4 regions of the Lederbergia graminis genome follow, and region 2 is predicted to be linked to each of the others. Evidence: riboswitches for the same ligand, from Rfam matches in the RefSeq annotation. Region 2 holds a riboswitch; each other region holds the start of a gene.
The links. Region 2 has a riboswitch for thiamine pyrophosphate ahead of thiW (energy coupling factor transporter S component ThiW). Riboswitches for the same ligand answer to the same signal wherever they lie in the genome.

Region 1 (7,421 bases), on a different contig from region 2:
GAAGGATACGGTTTAAAAAGTTTTCGGCAAGTAAGTGGTGCATATCATGCAGATCAACTAGGTAGGGTAGAAGTTGAGTGGTATTATGAAAATGGTGAATGGAACCCTATTCATGTAGAATGGGTGCCAACTGGAGTAAAAACTAGAAAATAAACGATATTAAAGGTCAATGCTCATCATGGAGAATTGGCCTTTTTCATTTTTATTAATATTTTCTTGCGTAACTTCCTAATCAATTGCATACTAATCAGTATACAACTAAGGGAAATAGGGGTTTTTACATGATTAACAAGCTAGAAAAATTGCAAGAAATGACACCTACAAGAGATCCATGGGAAGCATATTTGGATGTGGAAGAGCACGGACAATTAACATTATCGAATATTGAATTTACAACCACATATCTTTGCAACATGCGTTGTGAGCACTGTGCAGTTGGATATACTTTGCAGAATAAAGATCCGGATGCTTTGCCAATTGATCTTTTGTTAAAAAGACTGGACGAGGTTAAGCATTTACGTGCGATAAGCATTACAGGTGGAGAACCGATGTTTTCAAAAAAATCGGTGGAGCAATATGTACTTCCTTTGTTAAAATATGCCCATGAACGCGGTGTACGTACACAAATGAATTCCAATTTAACAATGCCTCTAGATCGATATTTGTTGATAGCACCATATTTGGATGTGCTTCATATTTCTCATAACTGGGGAACGGTAGATGACTTTATTGATGGTGGGTTTGCTAATATGGAGCGGAAACCATCTAGAGAAAGACGGGCACAACAATTTGAGAGAATGATAGAAAACAGTCGTGCATTAGCAGAAGCAGGGGTAATGGTTTCAGCGGAGACGATGCTAAATAAAAGAACACTACCACATTTGGAGCATATCCATAAACAAATCGTGGAGGAAATGAAATGTGCTCGTCATGAGATTCATCCAATGTATCCAAGTGACTTTGCATCGAATTTAGAGGTTCTTTCTTTAGATGAGATAAGAGATGCTATTCATCATTTACTAGATGTCCGCGATGAAAATGTATGGATGCTCTTTGGTACGTTGCCATTCTATCCGTGCAGTCAAAATCCCGAAGATACGGTGCTGCTGCAACGATTATACAAAAGCAAGAATATATCATTAAGAAATGATCCAGATGGAAGATCACGCCTAAATGTAAATATTTTCTCAGGTGAGGTAATCGTAACGGATTTTGGCGATACGCCAGCACTAGGTAATATTTTAACTGAACCATTACAACCGATGTTCGATCGGTGGATTGAAGGACCTCTCGCAAAATCACTAAACTGTCATTGTCCAGCCGTGAAATGCTTAGGGCCAAATATTTTAGTGAAAAATGCATATTACAAAGATGTGAAATTCGAAGATCGTAAAGCAAACCCAACTCTTTCTATGTAAATCCTATGATTTCGTAGGTATGTGGTAAAAGAGGATTGAATAGTGACCTGTATTCAAGAATTTAAGGTATTCGGTCAATATTTCGGTTGAATAGTGCCCTTAATTAAGGAAGTTATCCAAATAGGTAACGAATCATCTGGAATAGAGCCCTGAATAATAGATTTTATGATAATAGGTCATTAATCAAGAGGAATAGAGCCCTTGATTAGAGATTTAATAAGAATCGGTCATTAATCAAGGCGAATAGTGCCCTCCATTAGGGATTTAACCAAAATAGGTTACATTGGTTACATCGAGTCTTTATAGTATGAAATATTCGAGTAAATAAGAAAAAGGTTGAGATATTTACGTCTCAACCTTTTTTTTGTCATTGACTCACTTATTTAATTCGTAAATCGAGCCATTTTATTTCGTCTTCTGTTAGTTTAATCTCAGCTGCTTCGCGGCAGGATAGCATTTCTTTTTCGTTTTGTGGTCCGATTATTGCCGCGGCAGGGAATGATTGATTCAGTACATATGCAAGACTAATTTGAATGGTCTCCACACCTTTTTCTTTGCCTAACTGTTCCGCACGTCGATAGCGTTCCCAGTTTTCATTATTATAAAATACGCGCACTAAATCGGCATTTGAACGGTCTTCAGGTGTAAATCGTCCCGTGAAAAAGCCACGTGCTTGTGATGACCATGAGAATAAAGGTAATTTAGTTTGTTCATGCCAAGCAAGCATTGGCTCGTCAACAGATACACATCCTGCCCAATATGGTTCCTGTGCTTTTGCTAAGCTCAAATTAGGGCTGCTGAACGTGAATCCAACTAAGCCGTGTTTTTCAGCATATTCATTTGCTTCTTGCAGGCGTTCCTGTGACCAGTTAGATCCTCCGAACGCACCAATTCTTCCTGCTTCCACATGCTCATTCAAAATTTCCAAAATCTCTCCGACCGGAACATTTGGATCATCACGATGAAGCGCATACAATTCAACGTAATTAGTGCGGAGTCTTTCTAAACTTTTATTTAACTCATCGCCAATAGCTTGCTTATTAATTTGAGGGCCGTGCTGATTAGGATGGCCACCCTTCGTTAAGATAATTACATCATCTCGACGCTTATTTTCTTCCATCCAAATACCGATTGCTTCTTCACTTTTACCACCAGCATAAATATAGGCAGTGTCAATTGTATTTCCACCGATTTTTAAAAAGTTATCAAGAACATCCGATACTTTGTCGATGATATCGGGTGTAAAATAGTCAGAACCCATTACAAGATTAGAAATCTCTTTTTCCACATTAGGTATACGAATAGATTTCATATAGTCCACCAACCTTTAGTTTAGAATAACTCTTTCTCTTTTTTCAGCGGAGTCCAATGCTCCTTTTACTGCACGAATATTATGAATGATATCGGTTGCAGAAAATGGTACAGGTTTTCCACCTAGAACGCTATCAGCAAAACTATCTGCTTGTAATGCATATGGATTTGAAGCTTCCTTCTCTACTGTTACGACTTTTCCACCTTTTATAATGTCGTATTTATGTTCACCGAAGAAGGCATTTGGTAAAACGATTCTACCCTCAGAACCTAGTATTTCTACTTCCATACGACCTTCTGCCCACATTGCGCAGTCAAAAGTTAAGGCAACACCGTTTGAGAATTCCATCAAGCCAGAAGCCATCATGTCCACATCTCCATGCTCTGGTGAGAAAAATGCTTGAGTTGTAACTGCTTTAGGTTCTTCACCAAGTATAAGTCGAGCAGCACTAATTGGATAGCAACCAACATCATAAATAGAGCCGCCACCCCATTCCTTTTTATAACGGATATTATTGTAATCTTTTGGATTATTGAAAGAGAAAACACCGTGAATTCCTCTTATCTCACCAATTTCACCTGCAGCAATTAATTCCTTTATTTCTGTGTATTTATTGAGGTGACGATACATGAATGCTTCTGCCAATACTACTCCAGCTTCTTTACAAGCATCAATCATTTCCTGTGCTTCTGCCTCATCTAAAGCTATTGGTTTCTCGCATAATACATGTTTTCCAGCTTGTGCAGCCTTAATCGTCCATTCCTTATGTAAATGGTTAGGGAGTGGGATGTAAACGGCTTCAATTTCTGGATCGCTTAATAATTCTTCATAACTTCCATATGCTTTAGGTATTTCTAATTCATCTGCAAAACTTTGAGCTTTTTCTAATGACCTACTTGCAACTGCAACTACTTCATTTCTATTTGAAGCTCTAATACCTGGAATGACAGATCGTTTTGCAATTCCTGCAGTGCTAAGAATACCCCAACGAACTTTCTTCTCTGACATAATACTCGCCTCCTATTAGAATATAAGTCTAGTATATAACCTTCCAAACATTCTGTCATTCATTTCCTATAGTAAGTAAAATTAATGCTCTCGGAAAATATAATAACAATTCTATTCGTATGCTATTTTTAAATAAGAGTTTTGTTGGTTTTTGTCGAAATATTTTGGGTAGTAGTAGAATGATCCCTCCTTATTGAAACCTTTTTTAGTAATTGTCCGTTATTATATTTATTCGGTTATAGCACTATAATTCCAATTATTGGGGTAAAGTATATAATAGAAATACATTGAGAAGGAGTCGGTGGCAATGACTGAAAAAGAAATCCAACAATTAGATTTACAGACAACTACTGAAGATATGGATAAACACTATTCTGATACTAAATTTTTAAATAAGTTAAAGAAAACCGGTGGAAAACTAGCAGAAAAGGCAATCTATGCAAGTTTAGTTCTTTTTTATGCATTACAGAGCCCAGAAGTGCCAAAGAAATCTCGTATGTTAATACTGGGTGCTTTAGGCTACTTCATTTTCCCTGTTGATTTATTACCTGATTTTCTTCCAGCAGTAGGCTTTACAGACGATGCTTTCATTATCATAGCTGCATTTGGAAAATTAATAGGTGCAATTAATGAGGAAACGAAAGAGAAAGCGAGAAAACGAATGGAGAAATGGTTTGGCAAGCCAAATGAGAGTATATACGAAGAATAAGGCGTTTTGTACTATTTGAGTTATTTTCTAATCATGTTATGATAATCCCAAACCACATAATAGGATGACACTAGGGGTGCCTTTGAAAAGGCCGAGATTAAAGTATTACTTTAAAACCCTTTGTACCTGATCTGGTTAGTACCAGCGGAGGGAAGTGCGGATAATATACAGCAATAGTTTCTTTTGCGTAGCCACATTTCATCTCTGGAATGTGGTTTTTAATTTTTATACGGAGGGGAATTGCTGTGAAATTATCAAGTCAATGTTTACAAGCGTCAAAGGAATTATGGGATGCAAGTTTCAATCATCCTTTTGTAAAAGGGATTGGGACAGGGGAATTAAGTTTGGAGAAATTCAAGCATTATGTTTTACAAGATTCCTATTATTTATCTAACTTCGCAAAAATTCAATCATATGGAGGAGCAGTTGCTCAAGATTTGCACACTACAAATCGCTTGGCTATTCATGCTCAAGGTACATATGAAGCAGAGATGGGGCTACATCGTAAGTTTTCAGAACTTCTTGGTATTACGGAAGAAGAAAAGAAGAATTTTAAACCTGCTCCAACAGCCTATGCATACACTTCCCATCTTTACCGTGCTGCTTTTTCAGGGAAACTTGGGCATATTATTGCGGCATTATTACCTTGTTATTGGTTGTACTTGGAAGTTGGCGAAAGGCTAAAAGATTGTAAACCTGAAGAGCCTATCTATCAAGAATGGATTGCAACTTATAATGGAGAATGGTTTAGAAAGTTAGTTCTCGAACAAATTGAAAGACTCGATGAGATTGCAGATAAAGTAACACAAGCAGATCGAGATGAAATGGTAGAAATTTTTAAAATTAGTAGTTATTATGAATGGCAATTCTGGGAAATGTCATATACTTTAGAAGATTGGTCTGTTAAGGAATATGAAGTAACAAATGCTTAACTAATTGGGTGTCTCCATATGGAGACACCCTTATTTATTATTTTCTTGAAGTCATATTTTTAAATTGATTCATTAACTTATTTCGTGATTTTTCATTTCTTAGTAAATATGCTGCACCGAGTGCTACAGTTGCAAGAATGGTTTTATTTTTCATCTCCATATCTCCTTTCAAATGTCGTTCTCCATTCTTTTTCCCTAAAAGTAAGATATTAAACTGCTTGGCCAATAGTAAGATTTACTACAAATCGACATTTCCCGGGAAATGTGTCGATGGTGAAAAGTAAAGTAGTAAGTTTAGCGCATGAAATTTGTTTGTTAGCTGAATAATACAATGGATGTGTTTATTAAGGATTATAAAGGAGGAATTTATATAATGACAAAAGTAGCAGATGTAATGACTAAAAATGTTAAATCGTGCAGCCCGCAAGATGCTGTTTCCAATGCTGCAAAAATCATGCGTGATATTGATTGTGGATCTGTTCCAATTTGTGAAGGGAATAAAGTTGTTGGAATGATTACAGATAGAGATATCGTTTTAAATTGTGTTGCTGATAACAAGGATAGTAATGCAGTTCAATGTCAAGAATGCATGACGAGTGATGTCATTACATGTTCTCCAGACACTGACTTACATGAATGTTCTAGAATGATGGCCGAGCATCAAGTTCGCCGTATTCCTGTTGTAGAGAATGGTGCTATGGTTGGTATTTGTGCGATAGGTGATTTAGCAACAGTTGATATTCATGTGAATGAAGCAGGAGAAGCATTGAGTAATATTTCCGAACAAACTCATTAATAAGAATAGGAAATAAAAAGAACCAAGCTCTGAAGCTTTGGTTCTTTTTGTTTTTTGAATTTATGTTATTGCATTACCAGAAAAATCCATATGGTGAGTATGGGTAAAATGGATAACCATAAGGTCGGATGAACGCTCCAGCCGCAAGTCCTCCAAGAAAACCACCTAAGAATGGTGCTCCGAAAAATGGACGTCCAAAACCAAATGGGCGACCAAATCCGAATGGACGACCAAATGGACGTCTGTAAATTCTTTGATCCATAGGCATATGATAGCTAATTTCGTTCATATTATAATGTTCATTCATATGACATCCTCCTAATATTTCTATTTACTTCACTTCATCATATGCATTTATCCCAGTAGTGAAATAGGTATATAACATATACAAAAAAAGGAATGAAACAAATTAAACAAATGGAAGAACATGTCGATATAAAAAGTAACTAATTACATAACGGTAGGGGAGAAATCGTATGGTTGGTCAAATAACTGGTCAAGTATCTACATCTGTATCAATTAATAAAGCAACAGAATATGTAGAAAAAGTTATGAATGTGAATAATCAAGTAAATGATGGGTTTACATCCGAAGAGAATAGACATCCATTTCCTTCCGCAAAAGCGAAAGAAAATGTAAGGAATGTCGTGAATAGTATGAACGACTTCCTAGTAGCATCCCCTAATACTCATTTAAAATTTGAATTTCACGAACAACTCGATGAATATTATGTAACGCTTATAAACGAAGAAACAAAAGAGGTAGTAAGAGAAATTCCACCTAAAAAGATGCTGGATATGTTTGCAGCAATGACTGAATTTCTCGGATTGATGGTGGATAAGAAGGTTTGAGATGGAGGGTTAACCAATGAGAATCGCAGGATTAGCAAGTGGTATGGATATCGACTCTATAGTAAAGGATTTAATGAGAGCTGAGCGAATGCCACTTGATAAATTAAAGCAGAAGAAACAAATTCTAGAATGGCAACGGGACGATTACCGTGCTATTAATACAAAATTACTTTCATTTCGTGACAAGCTCGCACAATTAAAATTAACAAGTAATTATCGAGCAAGAACAACTAGCTCATCGAATGATGCATACGTATCAGCAACAGCAACAAGCGGTGCATCCCAAGCGTCATATTCGATATCAGAAGTAACACAATTGGCAAGTGCGGCTACGAGGGTGAATGCTGGGGAGATATCAGGTGATTCATCAGCTAAAATCGATCCCACTAAAAGTC
Region 2 (7,421 bases):
TCAAGCATCTGCAACGGTACAAAAATTAAGCGAGATGATTCCAGAAGACATAAGAGAAAAAGATAACTACGATCGTAAAGTGGAAAAGTTGCAAAAAAAGTTAACGCTTATGGACCAAAGATTAGAACAAGCTCGGAATACGTATACGAATTTAAATGAAGCTCTTGCACATTTGAAAGGTACAGTAGAGAATATTACTGCTAATGTCAAAAATGCAACAGAAAAATTAACTTCTGAACGTAATGTATTTTTAGAAATGCTAGAAAATGAACAATTCGAATCATATACCGATTATCATGAAGCAAAGAAATCGAGTAATGAGATAGAACTATTACACCAAAAGATTCGTTCGCATCATGAAGAACTACGATCTGTTCGTGATCGAATTACCGATTATGAAACAAACTTAAAAGGGAAACAATCACCAAAATTAGAAGTATTAACACAAAATTTACATGTTGTAGAACAGAGATTAAAAGAATTAGAAGAACAACATAGCAGAATTTATTGGAATATAAAAAAGAATGAAGACGTGCAAATACAAGTTAACAAAATTAATGATGAGATTAAACAATTAGAGAATCAATACAACACGATCGGTCATCTAGCCGATATTACAAAAGGTCAAAATGAATTGCGCATATCTTTTGAAAGATTTGTACTTGGGTCTTTTTTAGATGATATATTACGTGCTGCAAATATTCGTTTATTAAAGATGACAAGTGGAAGATTTGAATTAATTAGGAATGAAAGTAGATCAAAAGGAAATGTACAAAGTGGTTTAGAATTACTTGTATTTGACCAATATACTGGACAAGAGCGACATGTGAAAACATTGTCTGGTGGTGAGAGTTTTAAAGCAGCTCTATCACTTGCATTAGGACTATCAGATGTAGTACAAGAAAATGCAGGTGGTGTATCACTTGAAACAATGTTTATTGATGAAGGTTTTGGTACACTTGATCCAGAATCCCTCGATAATGCAATAGAAGCCTTAATGGACATCCAAAGTAGCGGCAGACTTGTGGGTATCATTTCACATGTTCCAGAGTTAAAAGAACGGATTGATGCACGCTTGGAAGTTAGTGCAAGTCACGAGGGCAGTAAAGCTGATTTTTATTTTATCGGTAATTAACATGGTGGTGAGAGATAATCGAAAAGGCATATTTAATATCCATACTACTTTTTAGCTGGTTTATCACAGTAAGTTTACTTGTATTTACTGCATTCGCAATGAAACTTCAATATTATTTCATTGGTATAGCGCTTATTATCATTACTGTTGCTTCAGCATGGATCAATATAACAGTATATAAAAAATCAAGATTAATTCGTAAAAGTAAATAAAGGTGTTGGAAGAAATTTATATTAAGTAGCATCAAATCTGAATGATATTAGTGTATGTATACCGCTTCGGAAATACACTACGCTTTCCGCGAACATGTGATAAAAATAAAAGCCAAACTAGAAAATTAGTTTGGCTTTTAAGTCTTACAACTGTTTTAATTATGAGAAGTTTAGGATTTCCTGTTATAAATAAGAAAGATGATAATTGCAGAAATAAACATGATAAACATGAATCCGCCTAGAAATGTGGCGATTAATGTTAAGTCCAATGTAATCCCTCTTTCAAATCAATATTATGTATACTTTTATATAACATAACATGATTTGAAGTTTATTGTGTATGGAGATTTTAACAAATTAGAAACAACGGCTTTTTAAGCCGTTGTTTCATTAATGTTATCTAAAGGAGCCAAAGAGTTTTAGTAATCCTCTGATAATGACGGCTCCTGCAAATAACACGATGACGATAATCGCAATAATTTGCAAGGCAACTAAGAATGAGCTTAAAAGTGCTGCTGTTGCTGGAATTAGTGTTAACCCAAGGATAGCATATGCTGCAAGTACTACTGTAAGGTAAAGTGAATCTGTACCATTTAACAAATTCATTTTCATTCACCTCCTTATCCATATTCTATGTACAACCTAAAAATGAGGTGTAGGCTATGAAAAAAATAAGAAAAAATAAGAAAAAAGAACGAAAATATTACAAATATTTGCTATCTTGAATTTTAATGATAAAATGAATTATAAAATTAAATAACATGTTGTCTGCTAGGGGAGCCGAATGGCTGAGAGAAATCAATTAAAGATGAAACCCTTTGAACCTGATCTGGATGATACCAGCGTAGGGAAGCAGGCTTACTTTTTTATGTTGTGATTTCTGTTCATAAAATGGTTTGCCGCTTCCTAATCAGGGAGCGGTTTTTTGTTTTCCTAGAGTTTACTAGACAAATATAAAGGAGGATGAATAATGTCAAAGATGAAAAAGATGGCATTAACAGCCATGATTGCAGCTATAACAACAGTTACGAGCAACTTATTTTTTATTCCAGTAGGATTTACGCGTATCTTTCCAATGCAGCATTTTGCCAATGTAATTACGGCAGTCTTGCTTGGTCCAGCTTATGCTGTTGCTCAAGCGATTATAGTTTCTACGATACGTAATATCTCTGGTACTGGATCTATTTTTGCATATCCAGGAAGTATCATAGGGGCATTTTTAGCTGGATGGCTATTTATGAAAACAAGAAAGATGGAAATGGCATTTGTTGGTGAAGTTGTAGGTACTGGGATTATAGGGGCAATGGCATGTTATCCAATTGCAACTTTATTCCTTGGCCAAGAAGCTGCATTATTTGGTTTTATTCCCGCTTTCTTTGTGAGTTCTTGTGCAGGAGCAATTTTAGGATTTTTGTTATTAAAAGTACTTATGAAAAATTCATCAATAGGGGGAATTATTTATGAGAACAGCACTTACAATCGCAGGATCTGATTCAGGTGGAGGAGCTGGAATTCAGGCAGATTTAAAAACTTTTTCGGCACACCATGTATTTGGAATGTCAGTTATTACAGCTATCACTGCACAGAATACAGTGGAGGTTCGCTCAGTTCAAAATATTGACCTGACCATCATCCGTGATCAAATAGCGGCAGTATTTGAAGATATTGAGGTTCATGCAGTGAAAATAGGCATGCTTTCAACTCCGGAAATTGTGGAAACTGTTGCTCTTAATCTAGAAAGATATCAACCTAGTCATATTGTACTTGATCCTGTCATGATATCTAAAGGTGGACATCATTTATTAGAGGAAAATGCAGTCCAAAAATTAATCTCTGATTTAATTCCTCTTGCAACAATCATTACACCTAATATTCCAGAGGCGGAAGTACTTGCTTCCATGGAGATTCATAATGAAGAGGATATGTATGAAGCGAGTAAGATCATTCATAACAAAGGAGCATCCTCTGTTCTCTTAAAGGGCGGACATTTAGAGGGTGATGCTAATGATTTGTATTTTGATGGGAAAGATTTTTCATGGTTTAAGGGTAAGAGAATACCTACAAAAAATGTTCATGGTACTGGATGCACCTTATCTTCTGCGATAGCAGCTAATTTAGCTAATGAGCAGAATGTTATAGATGCAATAGCTAATGCGAAAGAATACATTACAAATGCAATAAAATTCAGTCTGAATATTGGTCATGGACATGGACCAGCAAATCATTTTTACAATTTAACATCTACAGAACATGCAAAAGGGAGTTTATAATGTTACAAACCATTTCTGAACTATTTGAATTAGTGAAAGTCAAAAATCCGCTCATTCATCAAATAACGAATATGGTAACAATTAATGATTGTGCAAATGTAACACTAGCAATCGGAGCATCACCCGTAATGGCACATAGTCCTGAAGAAGTAGAGGACGTAGTGTCCCACGCACATGCACTTGTATTAAATTGTGGCACTTTTAGTGAAGTTACCTTTCAATCTATGTTAAAGGCAGGAAAGATTGCCAATGAACTCGGAATACCAATAATATTGGATCCAGTTGGTGTAGGAGCAATCACTTCTCGTGAAAAATATGTGAAATCGATATTAGAATCGATAAGAATTGATATTATTCGAGGCAATGAAAGTGAGTTAGATTGTTTAGCTGGTGGTATAGGCACTAGTAAAGGTGTAGATGCAATACATACAGGTCGTGATCATGAAGCTATAGCAAATAAAGTTGCTAATATGTTTGGTTGTATTGCAATAGTAAGTGGAGAGGTTGATGTAGTAAGTAATGGGGAAAGAACGGTAATAATAAAAAACGGCCACCCATATTTAACGAAAATAACTGGTACAGGTTGCATGTCTACAGCACTTATCGCTAGTTTTGCTAGTGTAACTAAAAATTTAATGGAGGCATCTATTGCTGGGATTTCCACCATGGGAATAGCTGGTGAACTAGCAGCAAAGTGTTTATCAGATAAAGAAGGGTTAGGTACATTTAAAGTCAATTTATTTGATGTTATAACGCTTATGGATGGTAATATGTGGCGAAGAGGAGTGGACATATTTGAAGAGTATTGATTATAGTCTTTATTTAGTAACGGATGAAACAAAACCAAATGCAGAATTACTTTCAATTGTAGAAAGTGCTGTGATTGGTGGAGTTACAGTTGTGCAGTTGCGCGAAAAAAAAAGTAAGGGAAACGAATTTTACGAAAAGGCGTTAGCATTAAAAGCTTTATTAGATCGTTATTCTGTTCCATTAATCATTAATGATCGAGTGGATATTGCGTTAGCTGTTGGAGCTTCTGGTGTTCATATTGGCCAAGAGGATATACCCCTTCAAGTTGTTAAAAGTATCATTCCATCAACTATGATAGTGGGTGTTTCGGTGAAAACCTTAGAAGCAGCAAAAATAGCTGAAGAAAATGGTGCTGATTATTTAGGGGTAGGATCTTGTTTCCCAACTTCTACAAAAGATGATGCGGAATTACTAGCGGATGGAATGCTGCAAAAAATTAGAGAAAATGTACACATTCCAATAGTTGCCATTGGTGGGATTAATAAAGAAAATATATCGGAACTCATCAAATATCAGCCAAATGGATATGCTGTCGTATCCGCAATAATACAAGCTGACAATCCTAAAGAGGCTACAAAAAATTTGCTTCGTGAAATAAACTTGTAATAAAAACAACATGTATATGAAAAAAGTCTGTCATATTCCTTTGTTATGATGAGTTTGTTGGTAAAAACGAACTATAACAAAAGGAGGATGCAGATGAAGAAAGTACTAGTGATGATAACGGCAATATGTAGTGTACTTACTTTACAAGTAACAGGAACAGCACCTGTAAGCGATACTAATCATGAAATAACAACTGACTCATCTAACATTGTATCCTCTCTAGTAGACAAGCAAAAGGAAATAGCTATTCATCCTGAAAAAATGTCTGATTATGAAATGAAAGATAAAATAATGATAGATGATAATAAGAAAAATACAGCAACTTTAATGAAAAAAGATAACCAAACGGAGAAAGAGATGACGGTAACAGCTACTGCATATACTGCATATTGTAAAGGTTGTTCAGGAATAACAGCTACAGGACAAAATCTCCGAGAAAATCCTAGCCAAAAAGTAATTGCCGTTGACCCAAAAATTATTCCGCTTGGATCAAAGGTTCATGTAGAAGGTTATGGGACAGCTATTGCAGGAGATACAGGTGGTGCAATTAAAGGAAATAGAATTGATGTTTTTATCCCTTCAAGGGAAGATGCACTTGAGTTTGGAAGAAAAAAGATTAATATAACAATTATCGATTAACATGAAGCTAAGAAAAAAGAAGAGACTTTATAATATGAAAGCCGAACTATCTTGATATAAGTCAAGCAATAGTTTGGCTTTTTACTATATCTACCGCTCGTCACAGCTTTTTTATATAGGAATTAATGACGATTTTCTAACTTACAATGAAATGACTTTTATTAATTGAATAATGCTTGTATAATTGAAAGTTAGTTGTAAGTGCGGTTAAGTAGGTGAGAAACGAGTGGGCAAAAAAGCAAATAATAAACAATCAAAAAGAAGTAGAATGTTGTTGCTTGTTATGTTATTTCCGATAATAATAATTATCCTTATTGCTGTATATATTACAAGCTACCAGATACAACAATCAAAAAAACCAATAGTACCTGAGGAATTTATTCCTATATATAAAGCTGCAGAAGCTGAATATGGTGTTCCTTGGTATTTATTAGCTGCTCATCATCGAATAGAAACAATATTTTCGACAATGGAAACGATGGTTTCTCCAGTTGGTGCGGAAGGGCACATGCAATTTATGCCTTGTTCCTTTGTTGGTTGGTCACATCCAACATGCGGTGGATTAGGAAAAGGTGAGATACCAGAAGAGGAAAAAACCGATCCTGAAGTGATAAAAAAATATAACGGTTATGGTGTTGATGCAAATGGGGATGGTAAGGCAGATCCATGGGACATTGAAGACGCCATCTTTAGTGCTGCGAATTACTTAGCAGATCATGGTGCTGCTAATGGAGAACTTCAAAAAGCTATATATGCATACAATCATAGTGATAAATATGTAGAAGATGTTTTATATTACTTTGAACTTTATAAAGAAGAGTTTAGCAATGAAAAAAATGAAAACGGGAGCTAAATACTCCCGTTTCTCTATTATTTATTAAGAATTTCTACGACCTTTTGACATTGATCCTAATATTAAACTTAATACAAATACTAGTGCTAGTGAACCGATCAATGCAGGGATAATTGCGATATCGGCAATTTCTGGTCCCCAGTCTCCTAGTAGGGCACCGCCAATCCAAGCCCCAATTATACCAGCGATGATATTACCAATTACTCCGCCTGGGATGTCTTTTCCTAAAATTAAACCAGCAAGCCATCCGATGATGCCACCCATAATTAGGTATAATAAAAAGCCCATTCAATTCATCTCCTTTAGGATTTTGAATAATTGTCCAGCTTGGTAGTATTATTTCCGAAAAAAACTTGTTTAAACATTTTTTTGTCTAATTAATAAACTAGAAATTTTTTATTTTTCATTAAACTTATTTTTTGGTATGATAGAACATGGGGTTCATGTAAAGGATATTTATTAATTAAATAGTATCTTTACATGTAAGCAAGTAACATTCTCTATTATTTACTTATCATTATAATTATCATAAGATAGTAACCGGGAGAGATTGTTCATTACTAAGCTAAAACAAGCAAAGGGGGATTATTTTATGACACAATCCAAAAAAGATGTGTATAATGCTCGTTCTTCTTTTGATGTGAATGGAAAACGTTACCACTATTACCGTTTAGCAGCATTAGAAGAAGCTGGAGTGGCAAAGGTTTCTCGATTGCCTTATTCCATAAAAGTATTATTAGAATCTGTATTGAGACAAATGGATGGAAAAGTTATTAAAAAGGAACATGTAGAAGATTTAGCTAAATGGGCTAATGAAGTAAATGATGGGGAAGTTCCATTTAAACCATCACGTGTAATTCTTCAAGACTTTACTGGTGTACCTGCTGTTGTCGATT
Region 3 (7,421 bases), on a different contig from region 2:
ATCTACTGAATTTACCTCTTCCGGTAGTTGAACTTGTTTTCCATTCAGTTGAAAATTCATCCGTCTCACCTCCTATACCTTCGTTAATTGTCTGCGATCAATCCGAAAGGCATCCAGCCATTCCTTATTTTCTTCTTTTTCAAGCATAAGATCACGTATCAATTCAGCAGTTGCAGGTGCTAGTAAAATCCCGTTTCGGAAATGACCACAGGCAATAAAAATGCCTTCATCTTCTGGATGTCTACCGATAAACGGTTGGCCATCAAATGTCGCTGGCCGTAATCCAGAAGTAAAACCATCAATCTTCCATTCTGAGCTAGAAGGAATCATCGCTTTTGCTGTGTTAATTAAATCTTCCATGCTTTGTAAGCTGATCGATTCGCTCCATTCATCCTCGATCATTGTTGCACCAATCACGAGTTTTCCGTTGTTTCTCGGTACGATATACGATTTCTCATAAAATAACGTGTGCTGTAAAATAGGCTGATTCGTTTGGACTACGATACTTTCTCCTTTTACAGGTGTTAGTTGTTCAGAGACGCCTATATCTTGTAAAAGGCCATTACTATAAACCCCTGTTGCAACAACAACCCGTTTTGCTTCGATAGTTCCTTTTGTTGTTTTTACAAAGTAACTGTCATTCAGCTTTTGGACACCATAAACGTGCGTGTTTTCAAAAATGGATGCACCGAACACTTGGGCACCTTTGGCGAATGCTTGACATGTTTGAGTTGGTATAACATTTACATCGTCTTTAATATAAGCTGCACCCACGATATGATCCGCAACCGCTGTTTCCAACTTTTTTACTTCATGGCCATCAAGCCATTGTACAGAAGGTTGCTGTAGCAAATAATGTAGTTTTTGCTTTTCGCTTTCGTCAAAGGCGAGTTTTAATATTCCACCTTCTCGATAGCCAATATCAATCTGACTTATTTCATAGAGTTCATCTTTCAACTCTCTGTATGCTTGTTGACTAGACCTGGCGAAAGGGAAGAAGATAGATGCATCATCTTCACATTCAGAATGAGCTCCAAGCATACCAGCAGCAGCTTTCGTCGTTTTATCACCAATCGCTCCTCCATCCAATAAGGCAACATCCATCTGTGCTTTAGCTAAGTAATAGGCAATGGAGGATCCAATGATTCCGCCGCCGATGATAACTACTTCATAATTACTTCTCATGTTGCATCGCCTCACGTAATTTTTTTGCTGACTCCAAAGGATTTTTCGTTGCAAATATAGAAGACATAACTGCAATCCCATCTGCACCTACGTCTTTAACGATTGGAATTGTTTCTATATTGATTCCGCCAATTGCATATACAGGAATTGTCAATTCTTCTTTCATTTTTAAAATTGGATTAATACCATTGGGGGGTACCCCTTTTTTGCTATTTGTCTCAAAACAATGACCATAAAGCACATAATCAGCACCGTTTACTTCCGCTTCTCTTGCAGATTGTAAGGAATGTACACTACAACCAACTTGTATTTGTGGATAATGTTGCTTCACAAGCTGTACCGGTAAGCCATGTTCAGGTAAGTGAACAGTAGGGATGCCGAGACAAAGAGCAACATCTAAACGATCATTGATGATGATTTCTTCCTTATGTACGCCACTCGTTAGCAAGTAATTGATTAAGGTGACGTGTTCCTGAGCAGTTTTGGATTTCTCCCGTATTTGGACATAATCAATCACATCTTTTACCGCTATTATTTTTTCTGCAATGTCTTTTACAGCGTGATGATTATCAGTCACTGCCATTAGCTTCATCAGATTCCTCCTTTTAGTCTGTATAGCTGTAGCCTAAAAAGGAATGGATAAGTAAGAGGCAAATAAAAAAACCACTCTCCGAATAGGAAAGTGGTTGGGAATTGTTAGAGAAACGTAAAAAAACAATTTGCCTTTACCACATCCCTACGCAGGTACAAGCCTGTTCAGGTAATGAGGGTATCAAAGTAAACTACTTTTCTCTCAGCCATTATCAATGGTTCCCCTAGTGTGAAAACAAAATTTATAAAATATTTAATTTTCATAACTAAGGTACCATAATTTTCATGCTTTGCAAAGCTTTTAAAAGTAGGAACCTTTTTAGTTGACAATTAATACTATAGGGGGGTATAGTAAAAGTATCAAAGCTAAGGATGTGGTCCATTTGGAGAAAAAATTCTTACATGATCACCCAAGTCATCCAAGAACGAAAGACGAGATGCAGAAAATTGTTAATCGCTTAAAAAGAATAGAAGGGCAAGTTAGAGGTATACAAAAAATGGTGGAAGAAGACCGTTATTGTGTCGATATACTCGTGCAAATCAGTGCCATTCAGTCGGCATTAAAGCAAGTTGGTTTCTCGATTACAGAACGTCATATTAACCATTGTGTAAGTGATGCGATTAAGCAAGGGGAAGGGCAAGAAACAATTGCCGAGTTAATGAGTGTTCTAAAGCAATTTTCAAAGTAAGGGGGGTATTCAAATGAATGAAGCAAAGCATGCAGAACATGCAACACTAGGTGTTACTGGCATGACGTGTGCTGCTTGTTCCAGCCGTGTGGAGAAAGTATTAAATAAAATGGATGGGGTCGAAGCGCAGGTCAATTTATCGACGGAAAAAGCAACCGTTCATTATGATCCAGAAAAAACATCTATTGAAGATATAACAAAGAAAATTGAACATATCGGTTATGGCGTACTTACGGAAAAGGCAGAGCTCGATGTGTTTGGCATGACATGTGCAGCTTGTTCGACCAGAATTGAAAAAGTGTTAAATAAACAAGCAGGTGTAAAACTGGCGACTGTAAACTTATCCACTGAAAGTGCAGCGATTGAATATAACCCAGGTTTACTGGATGTAAACGGGCTTATTGAGAAAATCCAACATCTTGGTTATGATGCGAAACCGAAAGTGGAAGCGAAAGAAAAACAATCTTACAAAGAAAAAGAACTGAAATACAAGAAGACACAGTTACTTATCTCGGTCATTTTATCGGTACCATTATTATTAACGATGTTGGATCATTTATTGGGCATCGATTTACCACATGCACTGATGAATCCGTGGTTCCAATTCGCGTTAGCAACGCCAGTACAATTCATTATTGGATGGCAATTTTACGTTGGTGCTTATAAAAATCTGCGCAATGGTGGCGCCAATATGGATGTGTTAATTGCATTAGGTACTAGTGCAGCCTACTTCTATAGTTTATATGAAGCAATCAAAACCATTGGGAATCCTGGCTATATGCCACATTTATATTTTGAAACAAGTGCAGTGTTAATTACATTAATTTTATTTGGGAAGTATTTAGAAGCGCGTGCGAAAAGTCAAACGACGAATGCGATTTCTGAGCTACTAAATTTGCAAGCAAAAGAAGCACGTGTCATACGTGATGGCCAAGAAATGATGATTCCTGCAGAAGAGGTCATCGTAGGTGATCATTTAATTGTAAAACCTGGTGAAAAAATACCGGTAGACGGTATTGTAGTGAAAGGCAGAACTTCTGTTGATGAATCGATGCTAACAGGAGAATCAATCCCAATTGAAAAAGATGCAGGTGCTAAACTAATCGGATCTACGATTAACAAAAACGGTTTGATTGAAATGGAAGCTACGAAAGTAGGGAAAGATACAGCCCTAGCCTCGATTATAAAGGTAGTAGAAGAAGCGCAAGGCTCGAAAGCACCTATCCAGCGTTTAGCAGATGTGATTTCCGGATATTTTGTGCCGATTGTCATTGGGATTGCGATTGTCACCTTTACTGTATGGATAGCTTTTGTTCAACCTGGTCAAATCGAACCAGCTTTAGTAGCAGCAATTGCGGTTCTTGTCATCGCCTGTCCATGTGCTTTAGGACTAGCAACCCCGACATCCATCATGGTTGGTACAGGGAGAGCGGCAGAAACAGGGATTTTATTTAAAGGCGGAGAGCATTTAGAACGGACACACCAGTTACAAACAATTGTATTGGATAAAACAGGAACCATTACGAAAGGGAAACCTGAGGTTACTGATTTTACTGGAGATTTCCACACATTACAATTATTAGCTAGTGCAGAAAATGGTTCGGAGCATCCACTGGCAGAGGCGATTGTAGCCTATGCGACAGAAAAAGATATTGCCTTATTACATGTCGATGATTTTAATGCCATACCTGGGCACGGTATTGAAGCGAAGATTTCTGGGAAACACATACTTGTAGGAAATCGCAAATTGATGAAAGATCATGGAATCGATACAGCTGGACATGAGCAAAAATTAATGGATTATGAAACTGCAGGTAAAACGGCGATGATGATCGCGGTCGATGGTCAATTTCGCGGCATTGTAGCAGTAGCTGACACAATTAAAGAATCTGCGCCTGAAGCAATTAAGCAATTACAAGATATGGGCATAGAAGTCGTAATGTTAACGGGAGATAACGAAAGAACAGCCGCAGCGATTGCGAAACAAGTCGGTATTGAGCACGTGATTGCACAAGTTTTACCGGAAGAAAAAGCGGATAAAGTAAAAGAGTTACAAGCGCAAGGGAAGAAAGTTGCAATGGTAGGAGATGGTGTTAATGACGCACCAGCACTTGTGACAGCCGATATTGGAATTGCAATTGGTACTGGAACAGAAGTAGCGATTGAAGCAGCTGATGTAACCATTCTTGGTGGTGAATTGCTATTAATTCCAAAAGCAATTAAGATTAGCCATGCGACAATTCGCAACATCCGCCAAAACTTATTTTGGGCATTCGGATATAATACGGCTGGAATACCAATTGCTGCAATAGGTTTGCTCGCACCTTGGGTCGCTGGTGCAGCGATGGCATTGAGTTCCGTAAGTGTTGTTACAAACGCACTACGATTAAAAAGAGTCAAATTATAAAAATAATCGGTCCCATTTAAAGGAGGTGAAAAACGATGGAAACAACATTAAACGTACAAGGTATGACTTGCGGACACTGCAAAGCATCTGTCGAAGGTGCACTGAAAAAACTAGATGGTGTCACAGCAGCAGAAGTAGATCTAGCAGCTGGAAACGTAGCAGTTACTTATGATGAAGCAATAGTAACAGTAGACGCTATGAAAGAAGCAATCGAAGATCAAGGTTACGACGTAGCTTAAATTATTTGGGTTAGCCCATATATACTTATAATAAGTCGGGTCAGCGCTTACGCATTTTGGAACAATCTAAATTGTGTGAGGGCTGGCTCTTTTTGTGATAATATTACTATTGTTGTTGCGGTTAAGTAGTACTAGTGTCCTATTTAGAAAGGTGTTAGGTAAGTTTTGAATAGGAAAATAATCATATTAGCAAGTGTGGCAATTGCCATCATAGTAATTATCTTTACATCTATTTTCGTTCGCGGAAAAGTCGAAGAAGAAAATATTGCGAACCAAGAGAATAGTATGAGTGAACAGAATCAGCCTGAAAAGCAAAAAAACGTAAATGCAATATTGGAAGAAGAGGAGCAAGTTGAAGAGGGGCATGCAGAGGAAGCTGGATCAGTAGATCAATCTCATAAGGATGATACAACTAATCCTAGTGATAAAGAACAACAAGAAGAAACAAGCAAAAATGAAATAGCGAACACTAGTGAAAAAAATACGAAAAAAACAACAACCGAAGCTTCTAAAAATGTGAACAAGCAGACCGATAATTCAACAGTTAACTCAAAAACTACTTCCAAATCAACCAGTAATTCAAAAACAACCACTACTAAAACATCAACAAGTACAAAGTCAATTCCTTTTAAAACAATAGAACAAAATGATAGTTCATTAGAAAAAGGAAAGAAAAAAGTTACTCAAGAAGGTAAAAATGGAGTAAGAACGATTACATACGAAGAAACATATGTCGATGGAAAGCTTACGAGTAAAAAGGAACTGTCTTCGAAGGTAACTACAAAACCGGTTGAAAAAATTGTAAAAGTCGGTACGAAAGAGCCAGCAAATGTTTGGTACGACTTTACATTAGAAGTGATTAAATTTAAAGTAATCGAACAAAAGGATCCTACTCTAGAAAAAGGGAAATGGAAGGTTGTCCAAGAAGGGCGTATTGGCGAGCAGAAAACAACATTTAAAAATACAGAAGTGGAAGGCGAATTACTACCAAGGGTAGAGGTAGTTTCAAAAGATGTAATTGTTCAACAACCGATTAATAAAATTGTTAAGGTCGGAACGAAAAATGTTCCTGCATCCACTGTATTTCAATCAGCAGATAAAGCGAATCAAATGTTAACTTCTTCCGGTTTGTTCAAGAAATACGGTGATAATGTGTATAACTTTTATTTCACAGGGTGGACTGATCTTGAATTTCAAGTTGAAGTCGGTAAGGATCACGTGAAAAGAATCTACTTTGATGGATTAACGTATAATTCTTGGAAATATGCTACAAAAGAAGAACTAATTGAAGTACTTGGACCTAAGGAGGCAGAAGAATCCTGGGCGTTCTACAAAAGAGAATCGAAAAGACTGGAATCCGCAATCCGCACTGCAGCAAATGCCGTCTACGGAAGTGGCACACCAGAAGCAAACTCATTATATAAAGAAATAATGAACGAAGGAACAAATCGATATTTCATCAGAGATTTTTAATGCGTATGGAGTAGTCTAGTTAAGATAGACTACTCTTTTTTATTTCATATCTAAGTTGAAACGGATAATTGGATTGTCATCATGACAGTTATGTAATGAATATTGAGTTGGAATGGTTGAGAGAGGCATTCTCACGACGGATTCACTGGGAAGAGTGAGTTGAAATGGTTGAGAGAGGCAACCTCATGACGGATTCACTGGGAAGAGTGAGCTGAACTGGTTAAGATAGGGCACTTCATGACGTTTTTGAGATAAAGATTGAGTTGGAATGGTGCAGAGGACTGTTCTCACGACGGTTTTGTAATGAATGTTAAGTTGAACTGGTCGAGAGGAGAGTTCTCAAGACGGATTTTAAATAAAGGTTGAGTTGAAATGGTTGAGAGGAATGTCCTCATGACGGTTTTGTAATGAAGGTTGAGTTGGAATGGTTGAGAGAGGCAACCTCATGACGGTTTTGTAATGAAGGTTGAATTGAAATGGTTGAGAGGAGGGTCCTCACGACAGATCCTCAATAAGATTTGAATTAAAATGGTTTTGATGAGAGTTCTCGCGACAGATTCTCAATAAGATTTGAATTAAAATGGTTTTGATGAGAGTTCTCGCGACAGATTCTCTATAAACTTTGAGTAAAGATGGTTGAGAGAAACATTGTCACGACAGTTTTACAATAAATAATAACTAGAAATGGTCATGAGGCAGTGTCTCAAGTCAATTTTAATACTAAGCGATAAGCAAAAATGTCTTGATACAAGTGTCACAGTAAAAATGTCCTTTCCATCTTAATTGTACGTACAATATCAAAGGAGGAATTCCACTTTTGTAGAATTTTCACGAAAT
Region 4 (7,421 bases), on a different contig from region 2:
CAGTATCCAGTACAATGCCGGTTTCTTCTTCCACTTCGCGCAAAATACATTGTAATGGAGTTTCCCCTGCATCTATCTTACCGCCAACGCCATTCCATATTCCCATCCATTCAGGATTTTCGCGATTAAGTAGTAATATATTATCACCTTGCCTAATAAAGCAGATAGTATATTTATACATAAGTAACCTCCGAACTCGAATCTTAATTGTATTCTATCATTTTTGCTTAGAATATTCTTTCTTTTTTAGATTGTAAAAGATGTATAATGAGTAATAAGAAAAATTTTCCAAACAGGAGAGGGGCTATTCTAATGCATGTTGTCATTGCAGGTGGAAGTGGCTTTATTGGGAAAGCATTACAGGAACGGTTATTAAATGATGGTTATCAAGTAACTATTTTAACAAGAAATCCAGAAAAGGTTACAGAAACAGAGCAGCTCAAAGCTGTTCAGTGGCTAGTTGCGAATAGTGAGCCTGAAAAACAATTACATCAAGTGGATGCGATTGTAAATCTAGCAGGCGAGTCTATTAATGGAGTCAGATGGACAAAATCAAAAAAGCAGAGAATATTAGACAGTCGTATGACAGCAACACGAGAAATCATTCGAATTATTAGTGCATTAGAAGTTAAGCCACAAGTACTTGTAAACGGTTCAGCTGTTGGATTTTACGGAATGTCTGATACGGAAATTTTTACTGAGCAATCGACAAGTGATGCAACTGATTTCCTTGCAACCGTAGTGAAAATGTGGGAAGCAGAAGCAATGCATGCCGAACAATATGGAGTTCGTACGGTGTTTGCTCGTTTTGGAGTCGTGCTTGGGAAGGAAGAAGGAGCTTTACCATTAATGGTTCTCCCTTACAAAATGGGAGTCGGTGGAACAATAGGTTCAGGGAAACAATGGTTATCATGGATTCATGTTGTAGACGCAGCTGGTTTACTCCATTTCGCAATCGAAAACCCAGAAATAATTGGTGCGATAAATGTCACCGCTCCTGAACCAGCAAAAATGCGTGAATTCGGTAAAACAATTGGAAGAGTACTGCGTCGCCCACATTGGCTACCAGTCCCGAGTTTTGCGATGAAGGCATTACTTGGTGAAATGAGCGATATGCTCTTACGTGGGCAATGTGCGATACCAGAACAAGCAATGCTCAATAAATACGAATATCAATATCCGCAATTAGAAAAGGCGTTGGAAAATATACTGAAAGACTGAATTAACAAGGAACTGACAATACTTATATAGTAATTTCTAATAGGAGGTAGAGTGATGGATGATAAAGAGTTACGTAAAAGTATATTACAGCAATTAAATCACATCCTTACGGAAGCATTAGTTGATTATAATGTAAGGATCTACCTATTTGGCTCATGGGCACGTAATGAAGAAAAGCAGAGCTCTGATATTGATATTGCTATTGAATCTCTTGAGGAAATTCCTGTAGAAAGTTGGATAAAATTAATAGATAAAGTAAAAGAATCGACTATTCCATATAATGTGGATGTTGTAAATTTGAAAGAAGCTAGTTCTAGCCTTATCCAAAATGTACATAAGGAGGGGATCTTATGGAAAGACTTCAAGAACGGATAAATACTGCGAAAAATGCTTTAACGGCCTTTGGAGAGCTTGTTGTGATTGACCAGCCGAATGCGATTGAGCGTGATGCTTGTATTCAGAGATTTGAATTCACTTTTGAAGCCTGTTGGAAAGCAGGTAAGCAATATTTGTATGATATAGAAGGTATTGATGTAGGTTCTCCTAAAAGTGTCATTCGTAGTTTTCGGGAAATAAATCTTTTTAGTGTGGAAGAAGCCATTGTAGGACTGAAAATGGTGAATGATCGAAATCTGACTGTCCATACTTACAATGAAGAAATAGCCATCCAAATTCATTCCAATTTGAAAGCATATTATAACTTGTTAGATATTTGGATGGAAAGAATGAAAAAGGAAAGTCTTAGAAATTAAAAAAACTAGACACACTCTCTTAATCTGCTATACTAAAGATGAAAATTACATCATGTGGAATGTGGGGGGACCGGTAGTGCCGGTTGAGATAGCATCCGTTAGGTGCTGACCCTTAGAACCTGCTCTGGCTCATACCAGCGAAGGGAACATCAAATCATTTAAAGTTAATGAGTGTTCTTTTTGATGCCCAGGTTCATAACCTATGGGCATCTTTTTCGTTTTCAAGCGGTTCTCTTTCCAAAAATAATGGAGGGAAAAAGAGGATGAAGAAGTGGTTATTTAGTTTAGTAGCTTTACTATTGCTAGCAGGTTGTGGTGCTGAAGATAGTAAAAGCAAAAATGAAGATGGTTTAACAGAGGTTACAATGGTGCTCGATTGGACACCAAATACGAACCATACAGGTTTATATGTAGCCCAAGAAAAAGGATATTTTAAAGATGAAGGTTTAGAAGTTGAAATTATGATGCCAGGTGAGACTGGTGCTGATCAGCTAGTTGCTGCTGGAAGAGCGGATTTTGGTATTAGTGCACAAGAGGCTATTACAGAAGCACGTGTACAGGATGTACCAATCGTATCTATTGGTGCAATTATTCAACATAATACGTCTGGATTTGCCTCTCCAGTGGAAAAGAATATCACATCTCCAAAAGATTTTGAAGGTAAAACATATGGCGGTTGGGGTGCTCCTGTCGAGGAGGCAGTAATTTCTTCCTTAATGGAAGGAGAAAATGCTGATATTAACAAACTAGATATTGTAAATATGGGGAATACTGATTTCTTCACTGCGGTAAAACGCGATATCGACTTTGCTTGGATTTATTATGCATGGACAGGTATCGAAGCGGAAATCCGTGGTGATGATTTAAATATGATGTACTTAACGGACTTCTCTGATCAACTGGACTACTACACACCAGTTATTTCTACGAATGAAAGCATGATTAACAAAAATCCGGACACGGTAAAAGCTTTTATGGCAGCTGTAACAAAAGGATATCAATTTGCGATTGAAAATCCAGATGAAGCTGCGGACATTTTAGTAAAAGCTGTACCTGACTTAGATGCAGAGCTTGTGAAAAAATCACAACAGTGGCTTGCTACTCGTTATCAAGACGATGCTCCTCGTTGGGGAGAGCAAAAAGAAGAAATTTGGGAAAACTATATGAACTGGATGTTTGATAGAGATCTTTTAGAAGAAAAAATTGATGTTAAGAAAGCATTCACGAATGAATTTTTACCTAAGCAAGGGGAATAAAAAATGGTAAAACTATTGGGAACGCTATGGAGGAAAGGATGGAGACCAGCATTGGTTCTCCTCCTTTTACTTACTATATGGCAGGTTACTGTAAAAGTAGCGGATGTACCAACATGGTTATTACCTGCTCCTTCTGTCATTGTATTGGAGGGCTGGAGTAACTTTGGAAACTTTACACATCATCTCCAATCCACAATCGGACTTGCATTAACAGGTTTTGTGATTGGGTGTTCTGTCGGGCTGCTCGTAGCAATTCTCTTACATCTGTTACCTGGAGTACGAGAGGCTGTATATCCACTGTTAATTTTATCGCAAAATGTCCCAATCATAGTTTTGGCTCCACTCCTTGTGATTTGGTTTGGATTTGGGGTACTACCAAAAATTATCATTATTACATTAGTTTGTTTTTTCCCGATTACAATAGCCGCTCTTGGTGGGTTTAAAAATACACCGCCAGAAATGAAACATTACATGTTAATGGCTGGTGCTAATAAGCTACAATTATTTTCGAAATTAGAATGGCCTAATTCTTTACCTGCTTTATTTTCAGGTTTAAAGATTGCTGCTACTTATAGTGTAATGGGAGCAGTTATCTCAGAATGGCTTGGAGCAAAGCAAGGGATAGGTGTGTATATGACACTGGCAAGTTCTTCGTTTAGAACAGATCGCGTATTTGTGGCGATTTTTATCGTGATGATTTTGAGTCTCCTATTCTTTGGGGTCATCACATTATTTGAAAAGCTGTTAATTAAAGGCAGAAGGAAGGGGGATTGAGTTGGATGGGCGCATTAGAAGTGAAGGAGCTATCGAAAAGCTTTGATGGACGTGAAATATTAAAGGATATTAGCCTCCATGTCGAAGAGGGAGAATTTGTAACTATTCTCGGACCATCCGGAAGTGGAAAAAGTACATTGTTTCAACTGATCGGAGGGTTGTTGAATCCAGATCATGGGGCGATTTCACTTGATGATGATAACATTACGGGAAAACGTGGATTTATTAGTTACATGCCCCAACAACCGGCGCTCCTACCTTGGAGAACAGTATTGGATAATGTCATACTAGGGCAAGAGCTCCATGGAACAAAGGATAAAGTGAAGGCGAAGGAAATGATTCAAAAAGCAGGACTAGGTGGTTATGAACAAGCATTTCCAGAAGAGTTATCTGGAGGTATGAAACAGAGGGTAGCCTTTATTCGTGCTTTATTAAGTCCACAATCACTCATCTGCCTGGATGAGCCATTTTCTGCGTTGGATGATTTCACGCGCCAAGAAATGCATGAATGGCTTCTATCTATTTGGTCTCAATATAAAAGAACTATACTGTTCGTTACCCATAATATTGATGAAGCTCTCTTCCTTTCTGATCGAATACTTGTGTTTTCAAGCAATCCAGCACAAATTGCGAATGAGTTTGTTATTCCTTTTTCTCGTCCACGAAAGCAGGAGTTGTTACTTACAGAGGAGTTCCTTAAATGGAAAAGAAAAATAAGCTCCACAATTGTGCAAAATGGGTTAGGTGGAGAAAGTGATGAATAACATAATCGATGCCCATATTCACTTGGATCTTTATAAGGAAAAGGAAATCGAGCATATCATGGAGAGCTTGGAGAGTGCGCGCTGTACAGATCTCGTATCTGTTTCCTTTCATTTGGAATCATGCCGAAAAAATCTTGAGTTAGCAAAAATCTATCCTCAAGTGAAACCTGCATTTGGTTTTCATCCTGAACAGGAATTGTTGACGGATCATGAGGCAGCAGATTTGTTTCAGTGGATGGAAGCCAACCTTGATAAAATGGTAGCTGTAGGTGAAGTTGGCCTCCCTTATTATTCACGAATAGAAAGTGAAGGTGCCTTTTCTTTAGAAGGGTACACAGAACTATTAGACGCCTTTCTAAGATTTGCTAAAAAGTGGGATAAACCGGTCGTACTTCATGCAGTGTATGACGATGCACCGATAGTATGTAATCTATTAGAAAAGCATTCTATTAAAAATGCGCACTTCCATTGGTTTAAAGGCGATAATAAAACAATCGAGCGGATGATTCAAAACGGGTACCATATTTCGATTACCCCAGATGTTATGTACGAGGAAGAAATTCAGCGTCTTGTCGCACGATATCCACTACAACAAATGATGGTGGAAACGGATGGACCTTGGCAATTCGAAAGTGAATTTGCAGAGAAAATAACACAACCTAACATGATTCATCGATCCGTTGGAAGAATCGCTGAGATAAAACAACTAGATGTGCACAAGGTTTACGAGATACTTTATCGAAATACGAAGGGATTTTATCAACTATAAAAGTAATACCTTTAATATATTCCATATATTTGACTGACAAACCAATGATTTTGATTGGTTTGTCTTTTTTTAAGGCAATAATATTTTACCATGGGATTTGACAGGGGAATGAACAAAAGTACATGTTATAATAATAAGTAGTATTGTGGAGGTGACTCAATTGAAGTGGGAAGATGTGTGTAAAGCATTTCCGAGACAGTGGGTTTTAATAGAAGCACTTCGAGCACATACGAATGAACAAAGTGAGCGTATTTTAGAAGACATTGCACCGTTGAAAAAGTTTTCTAACTCCCCAGATGCAATGAGAGCCTATAAAGAAATTCATCAAGAAGAGCCTAATAGGGAATTATATGTTCTTCATACTAGCCGTAAACATCCCAATATCATAGAGAAAAAATGGGTTGGTGTTAGGCGATAGTGAAAAAATTACTAATTGAAAATGGCTTATTACTGGCCGATATGGAACTATCGTTTAACGGAAAAACACTTCATTTGCAACGTGTATTAGTAGATACAGGATCGGGTAGTACAGTTATTTCATCAGACCTAGCAGAATCAATAGGGATTGTCGCAGAAGAAAATGACATGATATATCGTATTACTGGAGTTGGTGGATCAGAGTTTGTATATTCAAAAAAGGTGGACACCGTAAGAGTTGGGGATATGGAAGCTGAGGAGTTTATATTGGAAATAGGTGCAATGAATTATGGTTTCGATTTAGATGGAATCATTGGCTTGGATTTATTACAACAGTTGAAGGCAATTATAAATATAGATCAGTTATTATTAGAGTCAAATAGCTAATGGTGGGTATAAATATACTTGCCATTTTTTATTATATAAAGAGATATAATGAAGATGAAAAGTTGTGAAAGTTATTAGAAAATATAGCCTACTGGGGGGGAGTGCCATTTCTACATTTTTAAATATTAATAATAAGAGACTAGAGATACATACAATCGGTAATACAGGAAGACCTGTCATTATTGTTACTGGAATGGGTTGTTCGTTTTATGAATGGATAAATGTTGCTGAATCCATTGCTCCAACGAATAGAGTTATCCTGTTTCATCGCCCTGGACTTGGTTTGAGTGAGATTGTTTCTGAGGTCCGCAATACACAGGCTGTAGTTACCGAATTAAATGAGATTATTCGAAAACTTAATCTAGCAGAACCTGTCATTTTAGTAGGCCATTCATATGGAGGATTATGTGTACAGCATTTTGCCAAAGAATATCCTGAAATGGTAGCTGGAATCGTATTAGTAGATTCAACTTCAGTAGATTTGCAGGAATTAGATGACTTACACTTACCTACGTTAGATGAAGAAGATACAGATGAACTTTGGATGCAAAAATGTCAGACCTATTCTCTAATGGATCAGCGAGAATTAGAAAAAATTTTAAAACCTACTCTTACTGACAAACAAAAACTGCTCCCTGCTCATATACAACAACGCATATTAGATTTTCAAGTGAATCCTTCCATGTATAAAGCGATGTATTCTGAAATCAAACATTGGAAGCAGGATGCTGAAGTAATAAAGAGTTTAGGCGAGTTCCCAGAGATACCTCTTATTGTTATTGGCCGCGATAAAGATTACAACATTACATTAGGAATGAAAGAAGGTCTTCCTGAATCTGAAATACGGATATTAGAAGAGAAGTGGGAAGAACTCATCGTCCAGCAAGCACAGCTAAATAAAAGTAGTGAATTGATATTTGCATCAGAGGCAAGTCACGCTATATATATGGATAGACCAGATGTGGTAGTAAGGGCGATAAAAAGGTTGGAACAATAAGTGAGTAATTATATTAGCGCTAAACAGGTAACATTTTTTAAAAAATATCGTCAAAATACAAAAGGGGGGATGTATTTTGAAGAA

Region 1: it holds a riboswitch for thiamine pyrophosphate, as region 2 does, so the genes downstream of both, tenA (thiaminase II) here and thiW (energy coupling factor transporter S component ThiW) in region 2, are expected to answer to the same signal.
Region 3: it holds a riboswitch for thiamine pyrophosphate, as region 2 does, so the genes downstream of both, ACFPM4_RS15605 (thiamine phosphate synthase) here and thiW (energy coupling factor transporter S component ThiW) in region 2, are expected to answer to the same signal.
Region 4: it holds a riboswitch for thiamine pyrophosphate, as region 2 does, so the genes downstream of both, ACFPM4_RS12135 (ABC transporter substrate-binding protein) here and thiW (energy coupling factor transporter S component ThiW) in region 2, are expected to answer to the same signal.

What each region holds. Positions count from the first base shown of each region.
Region 1 covers NZ_JBHSMC010000046.1:44,837-52,257, forward strand. The annotation lists gene ACFPM4_RS20310 (hypothetical protein) at 1-153, shown strand, start outside; gene yfkAB (radical SAM/CxCxxxxC motif protein YfkAB) at 282-1,418, shown strand; gene ACFPM4_RS20320 (aldo/keto reductase) at 1,798-2,730, opposite strand; gene ACFPM4_RS20325 (Gfo/Idh/MocA family protein) at 2,746-3,738, opposite strand; gene ACFPM4_RS20330 (YkvA family protein) at 4,046-4,447, shown strand; TPP riboswitch at 4,510-4,617, shown strand; gene tenA (thiaminase II) at 4,693-5,379, shown strand; gene ACFPM4_RS20340 (CBS domain-containing protein) at 5,753-6,175, shown strand; gene ACFPM4_RS20345 (hypothetical protein) at 6,249-6,464, opposite strand; gene flaG (flagellar protein FlaG) at 6,652-7,026, shown strand; gene fliD (flagellar filament capping protein FliD) at 7,043-7,421, shown strand, end outside.
Region 2 covers NZ_JBHSMC010000001.1:505,696-513,116, reverse strand. The annotation lists gene ACFPM4_RS02700 (AAA family ATPase) at 1-1,135, shown strand, start outside; gene ACFPM4_RS02695 (hypothetical protein) at 1,744-1,953, opposite strand; TPP riboswitch at 2,111-2,215, shown strand; gene thiW (energy coupling factor transporter S component ThiW) at 2,318-2,839, shown strand; gene thiD (bifunctional hydroxymethylpyrimidine kinase/phosphomethylpyrimidine kinase) at 2,808-3,617, shown strand; gene thiM (hydroxyethylthiazole kinase) at 3,617-4,426, shown strand; gene thiE (thiamine phosphate synthase) at 4,413-5,033, shown strand; gene ACFPM4_RS02670 (3D domain-containing protein) at 5,127-5,672, shown strand; gene ACFPM4_RS02665 (lytic transglycosylase domain-containing protein) at 5,899-6,525, shown strand; gene ACFPM4_RS02660 (GlsB/YeaQ/YmgE family stress response membrane protein) at 6,550-6,813, opposite strand; gene acnA (aconitate hydratase AcnA) at 7,118-7,421, shown strand, end outside.
Region 3 covers NZ_JBHSMC010000020.1:241,118-248,538, reverse strand. The annotation lists gene thiS (sulfur carrier protein ThiS) at 1-60, opposite strand, end outside; gene thiO (glycine oxidase ThiO) at 73-1,185, opposite strand; gene ACFPM4_RS15605 (thiamine phosphate synthase) at 1,175-1,777, opposite strand; TPP riboswitch at 1,902-2,012, opposite strand; gene ACFPM4_RS15600 (metal-sensing transcriptional repressor) at 2,214-2,465, shown strand; gene ACFPM4_RS15595 (heavy metal translocating P-type ATPase) at 2,479-4,872, shown strand; gene copZ (copper chaperone CopZ) at 4,908-5,111, shown strand; gene ACFPM4_RS15585 (G5 domain-containing protein) at 5,277-6,584, shown strand.
Region 4 covers NZ_JBHSMC010000014.1:404,478-411,898, forward strand. The annotation lists gene ACFPM4_RS12115 (NUDIX hydrolase) at 1-181, opposite strand, end outside; gene ACFPM4_RS12120 (TIGR01777 family oxidoreductase) at 313-1,221, shown strand; gene ACFPM4_RS12125 (nucleotidyltransferase family protein) at 1,276-1,596, shown strand; gene ACFPM4_RS12130 (HI0074 family nucleotidyltransferase substrate-binding subunit) at 1,572-1,973, shown strand; TPP riboswitch at 2,027-2,136, shown strand; gene ACFPM4_RS12135 (ABC transporter substrate-binding protein) at 2,237-3,229, shown strand; gene ACFPM4_RS12140 (ABC transporter permease) at 3,233-4,003, shown strand; gene ACFPM4_RS12145 (ABC transporter ATP-binding protein) at 4,009-4,767, shown strand; gene ACFPM4_RS12150 (TatD family hydrolase) at 4,760-5,536, shown strand; gene ACFPM4_RS12155 (hypothetical protein) at 5,697-5,954, shown strand; gene ACFPM4_RS12160 (aspartyl protease family protein) at 5,954-6,340, shown strand; gene ACFPM4_RS12165 (alpha/beta fold hydrolase) at 6,405-7,337, shown strand; gene ACFPM4_RS12170 (hypothetical protein) at 7,414-7,421, shown strand, end outside.